Regions from separate parts of the Mixta intestinalis genome, predicted to be linked through region 3. Evidence: predicted binding sites of a transcription regulator. Region 3 holds the regulator's gene; each other region holds the start of a gene.
What was found. The regulator CRP, encoded in region 3, controls carbon source genes, mostly activating them, when cyclic AMP is high. The targets are predictions, from matches to a motif close to ATGTGANNNNNNTCACAT.

Region 1 (3,699 bases), 880 kb from region 3:
TCAGCGCATCATGACTGGCCTGGTGTGCCAGACTGGCATGCTCCCGCCTGATACTGTGCTGCCACTCTTCCAGCTCCTGTAGCAGACTATTAAAATCATGGCTCAACGCATCCAGTTCAGCGATCTCTGCGGCGGGCACCCGCTGCGCGAAAGCGCGACGCTGCCGTACATCATGCGTAACGGAAGTAATACTCTGTAGCGCCTGTAATATCCCGGCATGCATACGCCGCGACAGCAGCGAGGCGAGCGTTGCGGTCATCATCAGGCTGGCCGCCAGCCAGGCAAAGGTCTTATACAGATACTCAATGACGTTACAGGCATCGCCAATCAGCCAGATTCGCCCAATGGTTTCTCCGCTATGTATTATCGGTACGCTAACCGGTGCCGGAAACAGCCAGCGCGCAATCAACCGTTCAACGCCGTTCTGACGCTGCCGTGGCGAAGCGTGCCAGCCTGCCAGCAATTCGCCCTGGCGATTGTAGACGCGCCCGTATGAAAAGCTGCCGCGACTGCCAATCTCTGCCAGCGCCTCATGAACGGTCCGGGCGTCACCTTTTATTACCGATGGCTGCACGGTAAAGCTGAGCGTGGAGGCAAGCAGCTCCAGATTGTTTTCCGCATAATTACGCAGCGCGATCAGCGAGAGGGTGGAAAGTGAAAGGCCGGAAATAGTCATCGAAACGATAATAATGATCAGATGAATACGCTGTAGTGATTTACGCAGCGTGGGGCGCGCAGGCGCTGGTCCGGCGTTTCTGTCGCTCAGGCTATTTCCGATCATAGCTTCCTCCATCCGGCCTACCGTTACATGAAGGATGTTTCTGTAACAGACAGCACCTCAGAACGATGTTAGAGGCAGAGTGCAACCTGGTCATAATGGCGTCCTGAATGAGATAGATAATGCTGCGTGATAGCGCTACTGCTCTCGCTAACGCTACGGAGGTAAAATGCGGTCTCAAAAGACTATCCAGCTGCCATCATGCGTACAATGACTCACGGAGTCAGATTCATCCCAAAGCCAGCGATATTTTTGAAGTTTTCCTGTTAAAACAATCAGCTAAATGGATTTCCGTTGTATTTCTGTCGGACGGATCAGGATTTATCCTGGGCCCGTGCTTTTACTCCCTAAGAGATTACTGTTTGGGTTATTACCGTAACCGTTAGCGCCCATTTCCCTGCTAAAAATCAATAATAATCGTAAAAAATCGCACACCAAAACAAACCAAGCGACTGAATAATAATAACTTTTACGCCAAGTGCTATATAATTTCTCGTGGCATAAATTTTGTTCAACTTTTAAAAAGCAGTGATATAATGTGACTCAAGTCACACTTTGGTATGGCACGTTACGACCGGTAAAGACTCCCTGGCATCTTTATCGCGTCTCTCTTTGGGGCGTCAGGGTTGATAGAAAACAGAGGTTGAATGTTATGGCTACGCTTACCGCCAGCCTTGTTGTAATGCGTTGGGAACTGCTAAGCGCCGTCCTGATGTTTTTCGCCAGCACATTTAAAATTAAGTGTCGCCAGACAAGCCATCCGGTAATGGCTTTTATGTTCAGCGGCATTGGTGTTGGCCTGACCTGCTGGTTTGTGGCCGGACTGCTGGGTATGACGTTCAGCATGGAAAATATCAATAATTTCCTGAACATTACCAAAGACGCGTTCGTTAATATCATGAGCCAGACGCCACCGGAATGGCCAATGCCTTAATCAATTATTAATAAAAAAAGCGAGCACGCCAGCTCGCTTTTTTTATATCTGATAAACCTCACGGCAATACTTTCACACCTTCTTCAGCATTACCGGCAGCGTAACATCTGTAACGTCAGCGGTGCCTGGTGGCAGCGAAGGTATAATATGATCCTGTAACCACATCTCCCCCATCATGCGATTCAGGCCGCGATCGAGTCCGGTAACCAGTCCAGCGCCCGGCGTGAACGTTAATTCACCAAACCAGATCTGCTCTTCATGAATATACCAGTCAACGCGTACGTAATCGAAATCCTTCGCCAGCGTTTTACTCAGCGCTAACGCCTGCTCCAGCTTCGGCACCGTCTGACTAATATTCAGCCCGGTGTCGCGAATTTTATACCATGCCTCATGCAGGTTATTGACGTAAAAATTCATCGACAGAGCCGGATTGCTACGGTTATAAATTACCTGTAGCACATATTCAAAGCTGCCGTCTTTTTTATTGAACATATGGAATTTATAATCGATCGGCGCACTCTTGCCATCGCCAATATATTTCTCCACCAGAATACGCGGCTTAATATAACGATAGTGAATCTCGCGCGCCTCTTCGGAAAAATCTTTACGCAACCACTCATGACAGCGATTAACGATTAGCTGCTTTTGCAGGCTGTCTGGCTCTTCCAGCAGAATCTCCACCATGTTAGAGCCATGATTCGGCTTCACCACGGTATTCTTCAGGCCTGGCAGGCTTAGCAGGGTCGCAGGATCGCAGGTTTCATGCACCAGTGGAATCAGGTACTCGCTCCCGATGGTATCAGCGATGTAGTCACGTACGGTAAACTTGTCAGAGAGTTTGCTGTAGCGTGCATAGTCACCGTTAACAAACTTACGGTAGAGCACTTTTTCGTTGAACAATTTAGGTTCACGAATATTGGGTAGTCTTTTAAACTTACGAAAATAATGAATGCGATCCTGGTATGCCCACGGCATTTTTTTAACAAAATAGAGAACGCTTCTTCTTAATTCATCTTTAAACTTAGACATCTTAACCTCATTTGTAAGTTTTGTAGTTGAGTGAGGAAACGTGAATCTTGCGTATGACGCCATGTTTGAAGAAGTAATTCATTACGGTCAGGGACAGAACTTCTGTGAGTAAAACACTCCACGCCGCGCCTTTCAGGCCGAAAACGGTAATTAACAACCAGGTTAACGGTACGCTGAATAACATCAGGCAGAGAATTTTTTTCAGCAGATAATTAAAACCTCCTTCTTTGACCATATAACGATATGCGACTGTCCCCATCGACGAAAAGCAGGTTGCTAACGACAATAACGTAATGAGACTTCCCGACTGTGTGTAATCTTGCCCATAAAGGGTAATAATGAGTTGCTCACCGTACAGGGAGGCGATAAGAAACATCAATAACGAAACAACCATAACATAGCCATTCAAACGCGCGGTCAGTTTTAAAGCTCGCTCTGACTGCTCTCTGAATATTTCGGTAAAACTTGAAGTAATGATCGCCGCCGGAATAAATATCCAGGATGCAGATATCATATTCGCAGCGGTAAACAGCCCAACATCCTTAGCGGTCCCTACGCCAACCAGGAAAAATTGCGCCATTTTAATCTGCACGGAAATAAATATGCTGGAAATCGCCAATGGCAAGCCGGCATAAATTAAATAGCGCAGATAATTGCCGCTTTTGCCACGCGGCGGTGCCTCATCGCTGAAGCGCTGATAGAAGTTGTGCCTTTTTATCATGTACGGCACCAGCGTTACCGCCACGATCGACAGGGTCAACCAGAGCGGACTTAGCTTCAGCCAGGCGATGCTAAAGCTGATAGCGAAACTCAGCAGCATTCCGGCGGTGTTAGCGACAGTATTCAGACGCGACGCCAGACGCGCGTTGTTAAAGACGCTAAACGTGTCCTGCGTAACAAATAGTGCCGACAAAAAAGAGGCCAGCGCAAAAGCGAGATAGTTCTCGCGCATGTTGTA
Region 2 (3,699 bases), 2.1 Mb from region 3:
AGGAACAAATCTGATGACGCAGGCATTGATTTTAATCGACCTACAGAATGACTTTTGCCCGGGCGGCGCGCTGGCCGTTGCTGACGGTGATGCCACTATCGCCGTCGCCAATCGCCTGGCAGCGACATTCCGGCAACGTGGCGAACCGGTTATCGCCACTCAGGACTGGCATCCCGCCGATCATGGTAGCTTCGCTTCGGTTTCTGGCGAGGCGGTTAATACGCTCGGCGAGCTGAACGGTCTGCCGCAGATCTGGTGGCCCGACCATGCGATCCAGCAGAGCTGGGGGGCTGAATTTCATCCAGCGCTACAGCGTGACTATATTGATGTGGTATTTCATAAGGGCGAGCAGCGCGATATCGACAGCTATAGTGCCTTCTTTGATAACGGTCACCGACGCCAAACGGGGCTGGACGCCTGGCTACGCCAGCGTGGCATTAATCAGCTGGTGATGATGGGGCTGGCAACGGATTACTGCGTTAAATTCAGCGTGCTGGATGCGTTGCGGCTGGGCTATGGCGTAGAAGTGGTGGTTGCAGGCTGCCGCGGCGTTAATCTACAGCCACAGGACAGCGAACGGGCGCTGGAGGAGATGGCAGCTAACGGCGCACTTATTCGTTATTAAACAATCCCGCCTGCGGGCGGGATAGCAAATAAGGCTTAACGCAACGGATTACTGTAGCGTAATGCGCGTGACGTTGTCACTGATACCGAACTCTTCTTTCAGTTCACGTTTTGAACGTGTTACCAGCTCACCGCCCTGCCCGATGCTCATATGCTGCGGCTGCTGATTATGGCGCGACTGCCACAGCATAACCAACTGCATACAATGCTCTTTTTGCTCTTCAGAAAGCGCCACGCCATCGGGCCATTTACCGGTTTCAACCGCCAGTACCAGACGCTGATACAGTTCCGGCGTCATGCCAGCAATAATCGCCTCAAGTTCAGATTTCATAATTAGCCTCGCGTCTGTTTGCCGTCGTTATCACTAAAGCTTAGCGATGCAGAGTTCACGCAGTAACGTTCACCGGTCGGCTGTGGGCCATCGGGAAAAACGTGCCCCAAATGGGCATCACAGCTACCGCAGCGAATCTCAATGCGCTGCATACCGTGTGAATTATCCTCCAGATAACGGATCGCCTCCTCGCTGTAAGGCTGATAGAAGCTGGGCCAGCCGCAGCCGGAATCATACTTACTTTCCGATAAAAACAGCGGCGCATTACAGATCAGACAGTGATAAATCCCCTCTGCTTTGTTGTGCAACAGCGCACCGCTGAACGGAGGTTCGGTACCGCGCTGCTGAGTAACATAGCGCTGCATCTCACTGAGCTGGTTATCAGGCGTACGATCGTTCAATTCTTTAGCCATTTTCATCATCTCTGGCAATGTTATTCTTAAAAAATCAGCTAGTATTCTAACAAGCAGTTAACAAGAACAGGTTAATATTTTGTGCCTGACAAGCTCAAGGCATGGCCTGACCGCCAATTTGTGATACAGGTCACTCTTCATAAAGGTCAGCCCTTTATATTCGCTCATGAAGCCGCAAGATCCGTACTGGTAAAGAGTAGTGAAAGCGGTTTTAAACGGCAGAATTCTCTGAAATGGGTTTGACCTGTCGCAATAATTGACACGATTCCGCTTGACGCCTGGTAAGGATTTTGTAATTTTACAGGCAACCTTTTATTCACTAACAAATAGCTGGTGGAATATATGACTATCAAAGTAGGTATTAACGGTTTTGGTCGTATCGGTCGTATCGTTTTCCGTGCTGCGCAGCAGCGTTCAGACATCGAAATCGTTGCTATCAACGACCTGCTGGACGCGGAATACATGGCGTACATGCTGAAATATGACTCAACGCACGGCCGTTTCGATGGCACCGTTGAAGTGCAAGACGGCGCGCTGATCGTAAACGGCAAAAAAATCCGTGTTACCTCTGAAAGAGACCCGGCTAACCTGAAATGGGACGAAGTCGGTGTTGACGTGGTAGCAGAAGCAACCGGTATCTTCCTGACTGACGAAACCGCGCGTAAACACATCACTGCTGGTGCGAAAAAAGTGGTTATGACCGGTCCGTCCAAAGACAGCACTCCGATGTTTGTTCGCGGTGCCAACTTTGACAAATATGCTGGCCAGGATATCGTTTCTAACGCATCCTGCACCACCAACTGCCTGGCTCCGCTGGCTAAAGTTATCAACGACAAATTCGGTATCGTTGAAGGTCTGATGACCACCGTTCACGCTACCACCGCTACTCAGAAAACCGTTGATGGCCCGTCTCACAAAGACTGGCGCGGCGGCCGCGGCGCATCCCAGAACATCATCCCGTCCTCTACCGGTGCTGCTAAAGCAGTAGGTAAAGTACTGCCGGAACTGAACGGTAAACTGACCGGTATGGCGTTCCGCGTTCCGACTCCGAACGTATCTGTAGTTGACCTGACTGTACGTCTGGCTAAACCGGCTTCTTACACTGAAATCTGTGAAGCTGTTAAAGCCGCTTCTGAAGGCGACATGAAAGGCGTTCTGGGCTACACCGAAGACGCAGTGGTTTCTACCGATTTCAACGGCGAAACCCTGACTTCTGTATTCGATGCCAGCGCAGGTATCGCTCTGAACGACAACTTCGTGAAACTGGTTTCCTGGTATGATAACGAAACCGGCTACTCTCACAAAGTTCTGGATCTGATCGCACTGGTTGCTTCTAAATAAGCAGCAGTGACAGACTAAACGTTGAGGGCGACTACGGTCGCCCTTTTTTATCGTCTGAATTCCAGCAAGGTACTATCATCATGACCGAAAAACTGTTTTCTCTTCCCGTGGTTGATCAGATCTCCCCTTACCTGAGCCTGCGTCAGATTGGCGAACTGCCGGTACTGGTGGTTAACCATCCGAAAGTGCGCGCCGCCGTTACCCTACAGGGCGCCCAGCTTATTGCCTGGCAGCCTAACGGAGAAAAGCCGGTTATCTGGCTGAGCGAGAAAACAGCCTTCAGCAACGGCAAAGCGATTCGCGGTGGCGTACCAATATGCTGGCCGTGGTTTGGTCCGGCAGGCAAACCGGGACACGGCTTTGCACGCGTGCAGCCCTGGACGCTTTCCGCGCATGATGAGAATGAAGAGAATGTATTGCTGACGCTGGTGCTGGAAAGCAATGAACAAACCAAAGCGCTGTGGCCACATGATTTCACGCTGTTTGCCCGTTTTCGCCTGGGCGAACGCTGTGAAATTGAACTGGAAGCCCATGGCGATTACCAGGCTACCTGCGCCCTGCACAGCTACTTCTGCGTTGCCGATATCACCGAAGTAGAAGTTAGCGGCCTGGGCAATCCTTATATTGATAAGGTTAAGGATGGCGAACCGGGCACCTCCGCTGACGGCAAACAGCGCTATACGCAGCGAGTCGATCGCATCTATACCCAGCCGGACGATTGCAGCCTGATTCACGATCGGCAGGGACAGCGCGTTATCGAGGTTTACCATCACCATCACAGCGATGTGGTAACCTGGAACCCTGGCGTGGAGCTCTCATGCAGCATGGACGATATGGCGAACGAAGGCTATAAAACCATGGTTTGTGTGGAAACCGCACGGATTAACCGGCCAATGAAAAGCACCGTTGAGCAACCTGCCCGCCTTGCCACCACCTTCCGCGTACGGAATAAGCGTTAAAAAAAGCCGGGCGTCTGCCCGGCTCTGCCAT
Region 3 (3,699 bases):
CGCGCGTGGCGCGGTAGCCGTTCTGGCTGACGAACATAATGGTCATCAGAATCCACCACGGCTTAGGCACATTAAACGCCAGCGCCAGCACGCTACCGAATACCAGCATTACGGCAAAACGTCCGGCGGTGCGTAGCGCAGCCGATTTTAAGGAGAGGTAGCTGCGCAACGCGGGCAATAACGGAAGCCGTCGCTGCCTGTCTGCCAGTAAATCACGTCGGTAGAGTGGGCGCTGCGTGCGCAGCACGCGGGCGATGCGGCTGAAGTGGTAATAGCAAAAATGACCAACCGGATTTTCAGGATGCTGACGCGCAATTTTTTCCAGGCCCAGCAGCGGTTTTTCCATACTGAAGCGCGGCGGCATACGGTGATAGAGCATATCGTCCGCCAGCTCACGCAATCGGGCAGCGATGGTTTGTGCGTTCCAGCGAATCACCGCCTCCGCGTGGCTCTGCTCTACCAGCTTCTGTACTTCTTTTGGCTGATGCAGGCTGACGGAAATGTGCTCCTGTAGATCGAGCGCGACCTGAAAGGCGCGCGTCAGACGTTGATGGCTGTGATCGCGATTGGCGGCCAGCATATGCATTTGCTGATAGCAGGTATTGATCAGATCGACCGCTTTTTGCTGGCGCGCCAGCAGCGGCGGCAGCGCTTTTTCCGGATCGGTAAGCTGCGTGAGCAGGGTATATTTTGCTTCACAGTAGTCGGCCAGCTCACGGTAGAGCAGGCTTAGCGTTTCACGCAGCGGCTGTTCTTTCCAGAGACGAAACCAGAGCCAGTTAAACAGCCCATACCAGAAAGTACCTGCGATATAGAGCAGCGGCGGCACCCAGATGGGCATTTGCCCCACCAGGCCGAGAGTGAAAATCGCGGCAATCAGCGAGGCTGGAAGCAGACGGGCATGTAGCGGCCCGATTTCACCGGTAACGCCCAGCAGCAGAGCCATAGTAAAGAGGGTGACGGGCAGCGGAATATGGTGCAGCGAGAGCCACTGAATAAGAAAGCTGCTGAGCGCGAAGAGCGAGCCGCCAACGATCAGCCGTTTGAAGAAGCGTTTATGCGGCGTATCCAGCCCGGCGATATTGCAGCAGGCGGGCACCAGCGAAAACAGCAGTCCCTTTTGCAAATCCCCTAACAGCCAGCCGATCGCCACCGGCAAACAGAGCACCAGCGTCTGACGCAGCGCATAGTTCACTTCAGGATGGTAGATAATTCTCCGCCACATCACCACATCACAAAAATAAACACGGCGTGATGCAGGGCACCACGCCGTGCGATCAATTAAGCTTAACGGGTGCCGTAAACGACAATCGTCTTACCATGAGCGGAGATCAGATTTTGATCCTCCAACATTTTCAGGATGCGTCCCACCGTTTCACGTGAGCAGCCGACAATCTGGCCGATCTCCTGACGGGTGATTTTGATCTGCATACCGTCCGGGTGGGTCATGGCATCAGGCTGTTTTGCCAGATTAAGCAGCGTCTGTGCGATGCGGCCCGTAACGTCGAGGAAAGCTAAATTGCCCACTTTCTCCGAGGTAACCTGCAGACGACGCGCCATCTGAGCAGACAGCCGCATCAGGATATCAGGATTCACCTGAATCAGCTGACGAAATTTTTTGTAGGAAATCTCAGCCACTTCACAAGCGGTTTTTGCCCGTACCCATGCGCTGCGTTCCTGGCCTTCTTCGAACAGGCCAAGCTCGCCAATGAAATCACCTTGGTTGAGGTAGGAGAGGATCATCTCTTTGCCTTCTTCATCCTTGATCAGCACCGCGACTGCACCTTTTACGATGTAATAGAGCGTTTCGGCCTTTTCACCCTGGTGAATCAACGTACTTTTTGATGGATATTTGTGGATATGGCAATGTGACAGGAACCATTCGAGAGTAGGGTCTGTTTGCGGTTTGCCGAGAACCATTCGCTGTTATCCTCTGTTGTAATCGTGCCCTAAATACAGGGGGCAGTTTCCCTGTCAGGCGTTGAAATGGTAAAGCGTTTTCTGTTGGAAATTTATCCGGGCAATTCTGGCGCGCCAGGGCGTGAAAAAGTCCCGTTTTCGTTTCTGAGAACGAAAATATTACAGCTTTGTTTGTAGCACAGCTTTATCCTGGTGTCTCCTGTTGTCTCGCTTCAGCTTGAGGTGAATCGGACAATTGCCGTTTAGCTGCTGAAAGCGTAGGCTGACAGTAAGCGGCATTATCCCGGGAATAATGAATATGCAGGCACGAGTAAAATGGGTGGAAGGACTCACTTTTTTAGGCGAGTCCGCTTCAGGGCATCAGGTTCTGATGGATGGTAACTCCGGCGATAAAGCGCCGAGCCCCATGGAAATGGTGCTGATGGCAGCGGGCGGTTGCAGCGCCGTTGACGTAGTATCGATCCTGCAAAAAGGCCGAAACGCGGTCACCGACTGCGAGGTGCGGCTGACCTCCGAGCGACACGAGCAGGCTCCGCGCATATTTACCCGCATCAACCTGCACTTTATCGTCAGCGGTAAAGGGCTGAGTGACAAAGCGGTAGCGCGCGCCGTTGAGCTTTCTGCGGAAAAATATTGTTCCGTAGCGATTATGCTGGGTAAGGGTGTTGCCATTACCCACAGCTACGAATGCATGGAGATTGCCTGACATCCTTAAGCAACCTGCTTTCCTTCAACCAGACGTTGTACCAGCGGCAGCATGATCAATTCCATCGCCAGCCCCATTTTGCCGCCGGGTACTACCAGCGTATTGATATGCGAAATAAACGAGCCCTGTAGCATCGCCAGCAGATAAGGGAAATCGATGTTCTCCAGTCCGCGAAAGTGGATGACGACAAAGCTTTCATCCAGCGAAGGAATCGCGCGGGCAGCAAAAGGGTTCGAGGTATCGACCGTAGGCACGCGCTGGAAGTTAATGTGAGTGCGGGAGAACTGCGGCGTAATGTAGTTGATGTAATCTTCCATCGAGCGCACCACCGAATCCATCACCGCCTCGCGGGAATGTCCGCGTTCGCTGGTATCGCGCACCAGTTTCTGAATCCACTCAAGGTTAACGATGGGCACCACGCCAACCAGCAGATCTACCTGTTCTGCAACGTTATGCTGTTGAGTCACAACGCCACCGTGCAGCCCCTCGTAGAACAGGACGTCCGTTGGCTCCGGCAGCGGCTGCCACGGCGTAAAAGTGCCGGGCACCTGATTCCACGGCACCGCCTCATCATAGGTGTGCAGATATTTGCGTGACTGACCGCGTCCGCTGGCTCCATATTCGATAAAGGTTTGCTCCAGCAGACCGAAATCATTGGCCTCCGGACCAAAATAGCTGATGTGGCGGCCCAAATCGCGTGCCTTGCGGATCGCCATATCCATTTCCGGGCGCGTATAGCGGTGAAAGCTGTCACCCTCCAGCTCGGCGGCGTGCAGATTGAGCTGCTGAAAGATCTTGCGAAAGGCAAGACTGGTAGTGGTGGTTCCCGCTCCGCTGGAGCCGGTCACCGCGATAATGGGATGCCTGGCTGACATAGCTACTCTCTGGGTGATATCGGGGTGATAAGCATTGTTACCACGTTTAGCCCGGAAGTGTCATCATCAGGCGTACCGGGCGAAAGCGTATTAATGTGATGTGGCGCACAGAGCGAAGTATGCGCCCGGCTAACCGCGAAACTGACCGCGCGGCATGATGTTGACCGTTTCATGTAGCTCAGACCACACCAGCACCGC
Region 4 (3,699 bases), 2.1 Mb from region 3:
AGCTGGATGTCGGTGGTGAAACGCGCCAGATCTTCTCCGGCATTCGTGCTGCTTATCCCGATCCGTCGGTACTGGTGGGCCGCCATACTATTATTGTCGCTAACCTCGCACCGCGTAAAATGCGTTTTGGCGTCTCGGAAGGGATGGTGCTCTCTGCCGGACCGGGCGGTAAAGATCTCTTTATCCTCGGTGCAGACAGCGGCGCACAGCCCGGTATGCCGGTGAAATAAACGTAGCGGTAATAAGGTTTTCTCCACCTTCAGCGATGGGAAAGCCTTTATTGCAGCAAGCCTCGCCCACTCGGGCGAGGCGATATCCCTCTCTGTCTTCTTATCAGTCGCCACACCCAGCGTTTTACTTTCATATCTGCACGTTAATATTTCGATATTCTTATTTAGCACACTATCATTATCTAAAGCCCTGCCGCTTCGCCCAGGCCACTCATCACCTTGCACATAAATGTGATCGGTAGCACAGTTAAGCGATTCAGCGTATGATGATTTGTAGTTAAAACAGGAGTCTGCGATGTCCAACGTGCTCTCTGCCTGCTGGTGCTACCTACGCGCCTTCATTATTATTTATCTCTGCCTGTATGCCGGCATTGCGGTTTCTTCGCTGTTGCCGATCGCCATTCCCGGCAGCATCCTCGGTATGTTGATTCTTTTTATTTTGCTCTGTACCCGTATTGTGCCGTTAAACTGGGTGAAACCTGGCTGCCACCTGCTGATTCGCTATATGGCGCTGCTGTTCGTGCCGATTAGCGTCGGCGTGATGAACTACACCGATATTCTCACTGCCCAGTTTGGGCCTATCGTTATTTCCTGTGTTATCAGTACCCTGCTGGTACTGGTGATCGTAGGTTACAGTTCTCATCGTCTGCACGGCAGGCCGATTATCGGAGAAAATAAAGATGAGTGATATCTGGTGGTCGCTGCCGCTGACGCTGGCGGTCTTTTTTGCTGCCCGACGGCTGGCAGCGCGGGTAAAAATTTCGCTACTCAACCCGCTACTGGTTTCGATGGCGATCATTATTCCGCTACTGCTGCTGATCAATATGCCCTATGCGCGCTATTTTCAGGGCAGTGAAATTCTTAATCATCTGTTGCAGCCTTCGGTAGTGGCGCTGGCGCTACCGCTGTTTGAACAGCTGCATCAGATTCGTGCACGCTGGAAATCCATTATCAGTATCTGCTTTATCGGCAGCGTGACCGCCATGGTTTCCGGCACCGCGATTGCCCTGTGGCTCGGTGCCACACCGGAAATTGCCGCCACCATTATGCCAAAATCGGTTACGACGCCGATTGCGATGGCCGTTTCCGCCTCGCTGCACGGCATCCCGGCAATCAGCGCCATCTGCGTACTGATGGCGGGCGTGCTCGGCGCGGTATTCGGTCATATGTTGCTGAACCTGTTGCGGATCAAGACCAAAGCGTCACGCGGACTGGCAATCGGCAACGCTTCACATGCGTTGGGTACTGCACGCTGCGCCGAGCTCGATTTTCAGGAAGGGGCCTTTAGCTCGCTGGCGCTGGTGCTGTGCGGCATTATTACCTCATTACTGGCGCCCTTCCTTTTCCCGCTGGTGCTGAAGCTGTTCGGCTAGACTACAGCGATCATGCTAAATTTTGCGAGAGATCGCGCAATTTGTAATTTCATTTCATGCCTTGCATTGCTGTAGCGACAAAGATCACATATAACCCCATTCCGGTGCTTTACAATTTGGGGCCAGATCCCGTTATAAGAGGCATGCAATGCATTTACGTTTTCGCCCGGCTTTTGCTGGCTTAGCGGCTGATTTACAGGCTGCGCTTCTTCCGATGCTGGACGCTGAGGATTTCGCCGCTTTTTTTACACCTGACCAGGTTAAAATGCTTTGCCAGCAGAGCGGATTAGATGAAAACGCGCTGGCGCTGGCGCTGCTGCCGTTAGCCGCCGCCTGCGCCATTACGCCGATATCGCTATTCGACGTGGGTGCTATTGCGCGCGGCAACAGCGGGCACTGGTATTTCGGCGCGAATATGGAATTTATCGGAACCACCATGCAGCAAACCGTGCACGCCGAACAGAGCGCGGTCACTCATGCCTGGCTACGCGGCGAAAGCGGCCTGGCCACCATCACCGTTAATTACACACCCTGCGGCCACTGCCGCCAGTTTATGAATGAGCTGAACAGCGGCACGGCGCTGCGCATCAGTCTGCCGAACCGCCCGGTGACAACGCTGGCAGACTACCTGCCTGACGCCTTTGGTCCGCGCGATTTAAATATCACCTCGCTGGTGATGGATAACGTCGATCACGGCTATCGTCTGACGGGCGATGCGCTGACGCAGATGGCTATCGCTGCCGCTAACCGCAGCCATGCGCCTTACAGCCAGGCCCACAGCGGCATCGCGTTGCAAACCGCCAGCGGCACCTGCTATCAGGGTGGTTACATTGAGAACGCCGCTTTTAACCCCAGCCTGCCTCCGCTACAGGCGGCGCTGATTTTACTTAATATGCATGGCGAGAACTGCCAGCAGATTACCCGTGCGGTACTGGCAGAAAACAGCGAGGCGCGACTGCGACAGCAGCCCGCCACTGCCGCTGCGCTACAGGCGCTCGGCTGTCACCAGCTGGACGTGGTTACGCTGCAAAAAGCGTAATCTGACAACAAGTTATCCCTTCTGCATGCAAAAAAAATTTACAGCTTTTGTTATCAGACGTTAACAAAAGCTGTACTTCTGCGAGAATATTCTTAGGATCGTGGCACACCCTGTCATCCTAAAACATTGGTCACTTCCCCTAAGAGAATGTGCCTGTAACCGGAGCAAACGCCGCATGGAACTCGATTACGAAAGTAAACGTTCGCTGTATATCCCCTACGCAGGCCCTATCCTGCTGGAATTTCCCCTGCTGAACAAAGGCAGCGCCTTCACCGTTGAAGAGCGCAACGATTTCAACCTTAACGGCCTGCTGCCGGAAACGGTGGAAACGATTGAAGAACAGGCTGAACGCGCCTGGCGTCAGTTCCAGGATTTCAAGAACAATAACGATAAGCACGTCTACCTGCGCAATATCCAGGATACCAACGAAACGCTGTTCTATCGTCTGCTCGATAATCATCTGGAAGAGATGATGCCGATTATCTACACCCCAACGGTCGGTGCCGCCTGCGAACATTTTTCTGAAATCTACCGTCGCGCCCGTGGTCTGTTTATCTCCTATCCCAACCGCGCCAGCATTGAAGATATGCTGCAAAACGCCACCAAGCAGAATGTGAAAGTGATCGTGGTTACCGATGGCGAACGTATCCTCGGCCTTGGCGATCAGGGGATCGGCGGTATGGGTATTCCTATCGGCAAGCTGTCGCTCTATACCGCCTGCGGCGGTATCAGTCCAGCCTACACCCTGCCGGTGGTGCTGGATGTCGGCACCAACAATCAGCAGCTGCTCAACGATCCGCTCTACATGGGCTGGCGTCATCCACGCATTACCGGCGAAGAGTATGAACGCTTTGTCGATGAGTTTATCCAGGCGGTGCGCAGCCGCTGGCCAAACGTGCTGTTGCAGTTTGAAGATTTCGCGCAGAAAAACGCTATGCCGCTGCTGGAACGCTACCGCGACGAGCTGTGCTGCTTCAACGATGATATTCAGGGCACCGCTGCCGTTACGCTCGGCACGCTGATCGCTGCCAGCCGCGCTGCGGGCAGCCGTCTGCGC

Region 1: a site for CRP is predicted at 1,315-1,332, ahead of C7M51_RS15355 (YjcB family protein). Genes of this name have one in related genera too.
Region 2: a site for CRP is predicted at 1,487-1,504, ahead of msrB (peptide-methionine (R)-S-oxide reductase MsrB). Genes of this name have one in related genera too.
Region 4: a site for CRP is predicted at 1,676-1,693, ahead of cdd (cytidine deaminase). Genes of this name have one in related genera too.

What each region holds. Positions count from the first base shown of each region.
Region 1 covers NZ_CP028271.1:3,317,353-3,321,051, forward strand. Annotated here, with positions in the region: gene dgcN (diguanylate cyclase DgcN/YfiN) at 1-781, opposite strand, end outside; gene C7M51_RS15355 (YjcB family protein) at 1,431-1,712, shown strand; gene C7M51_RS15360 (ATP-grasp fold amidoligase family protein) at 1,785-2,741, opposite strand; gene C7M51_RS15365 (oligosaccharide flippase family protein) at 2,749-3,699, opposite strand, start outside.
Region 2 covers NZ_CP028271.1:1,584,836-1,588,534, forward strand. Annotated here, with positions in the region: gene ansA (asparaginase) at 1-14, shown strand, start outside; gene pncA (bifunctional nicotinamidase/pyrazinamidase) at 14-625, shown strand; gene C7M51_RS07410 (YeaC family protein) at 674-955, opposite strand; gene msrB (peptide-methionine (R)-S-oxide reductase MsrB) at 958-1,368, opposite strand; gene gapA (glyceraldehyde-3-phosphate dehydrogenase) at 1,711-2,709, shown strand; gene C7M51_RS07425 (D-hexose-6-phosphate mutarotase) at 2,790-3,668, shown strand.
Region 3 covers NZ_CP028271.1:4,198,946-4,202,644, forward strand. Annotated here, with positions in the region: gene C7M51_RS19400 (YccS/YhfK family putative transporter) at 1-1,225, opposite strand, end outside; gene crp (cAMP-activated global transcriptional regulator CRP) at 1,288-1,920, opposite strand; gene C7M51_RS19410 (OsmC family protein) at 2,219-2,626, shown strand; gene C7M51_RS19415 (phosphoribulokinase) at 2,632-3,501, opposite strand; gene C7M51_RS19420 (YheU family protein) at 3,631-3,699, opposite strand, start outside.
Region 4 covers NZ_CP028271.1:2,076,188-2,079,886, forward strand. Annotated here, with positions in the region: gene metG (methionine--tRNA ligase) at 1-230, shown strand, start outside; gene C7M51_RS09885 (CidA/LrgA family protein) at 526-918, shown strand; gene C7M51_RS09890 (CidB/LrgB family autolysis modulator) at 911-1,603, shown strand; gene cdd (cytidine deaminase) at 1,752-2,642, shown strand; gene C7M51_RS09900 (NAD-dependent malic enzyme) at 2,818-3,699, shown strand, end outside.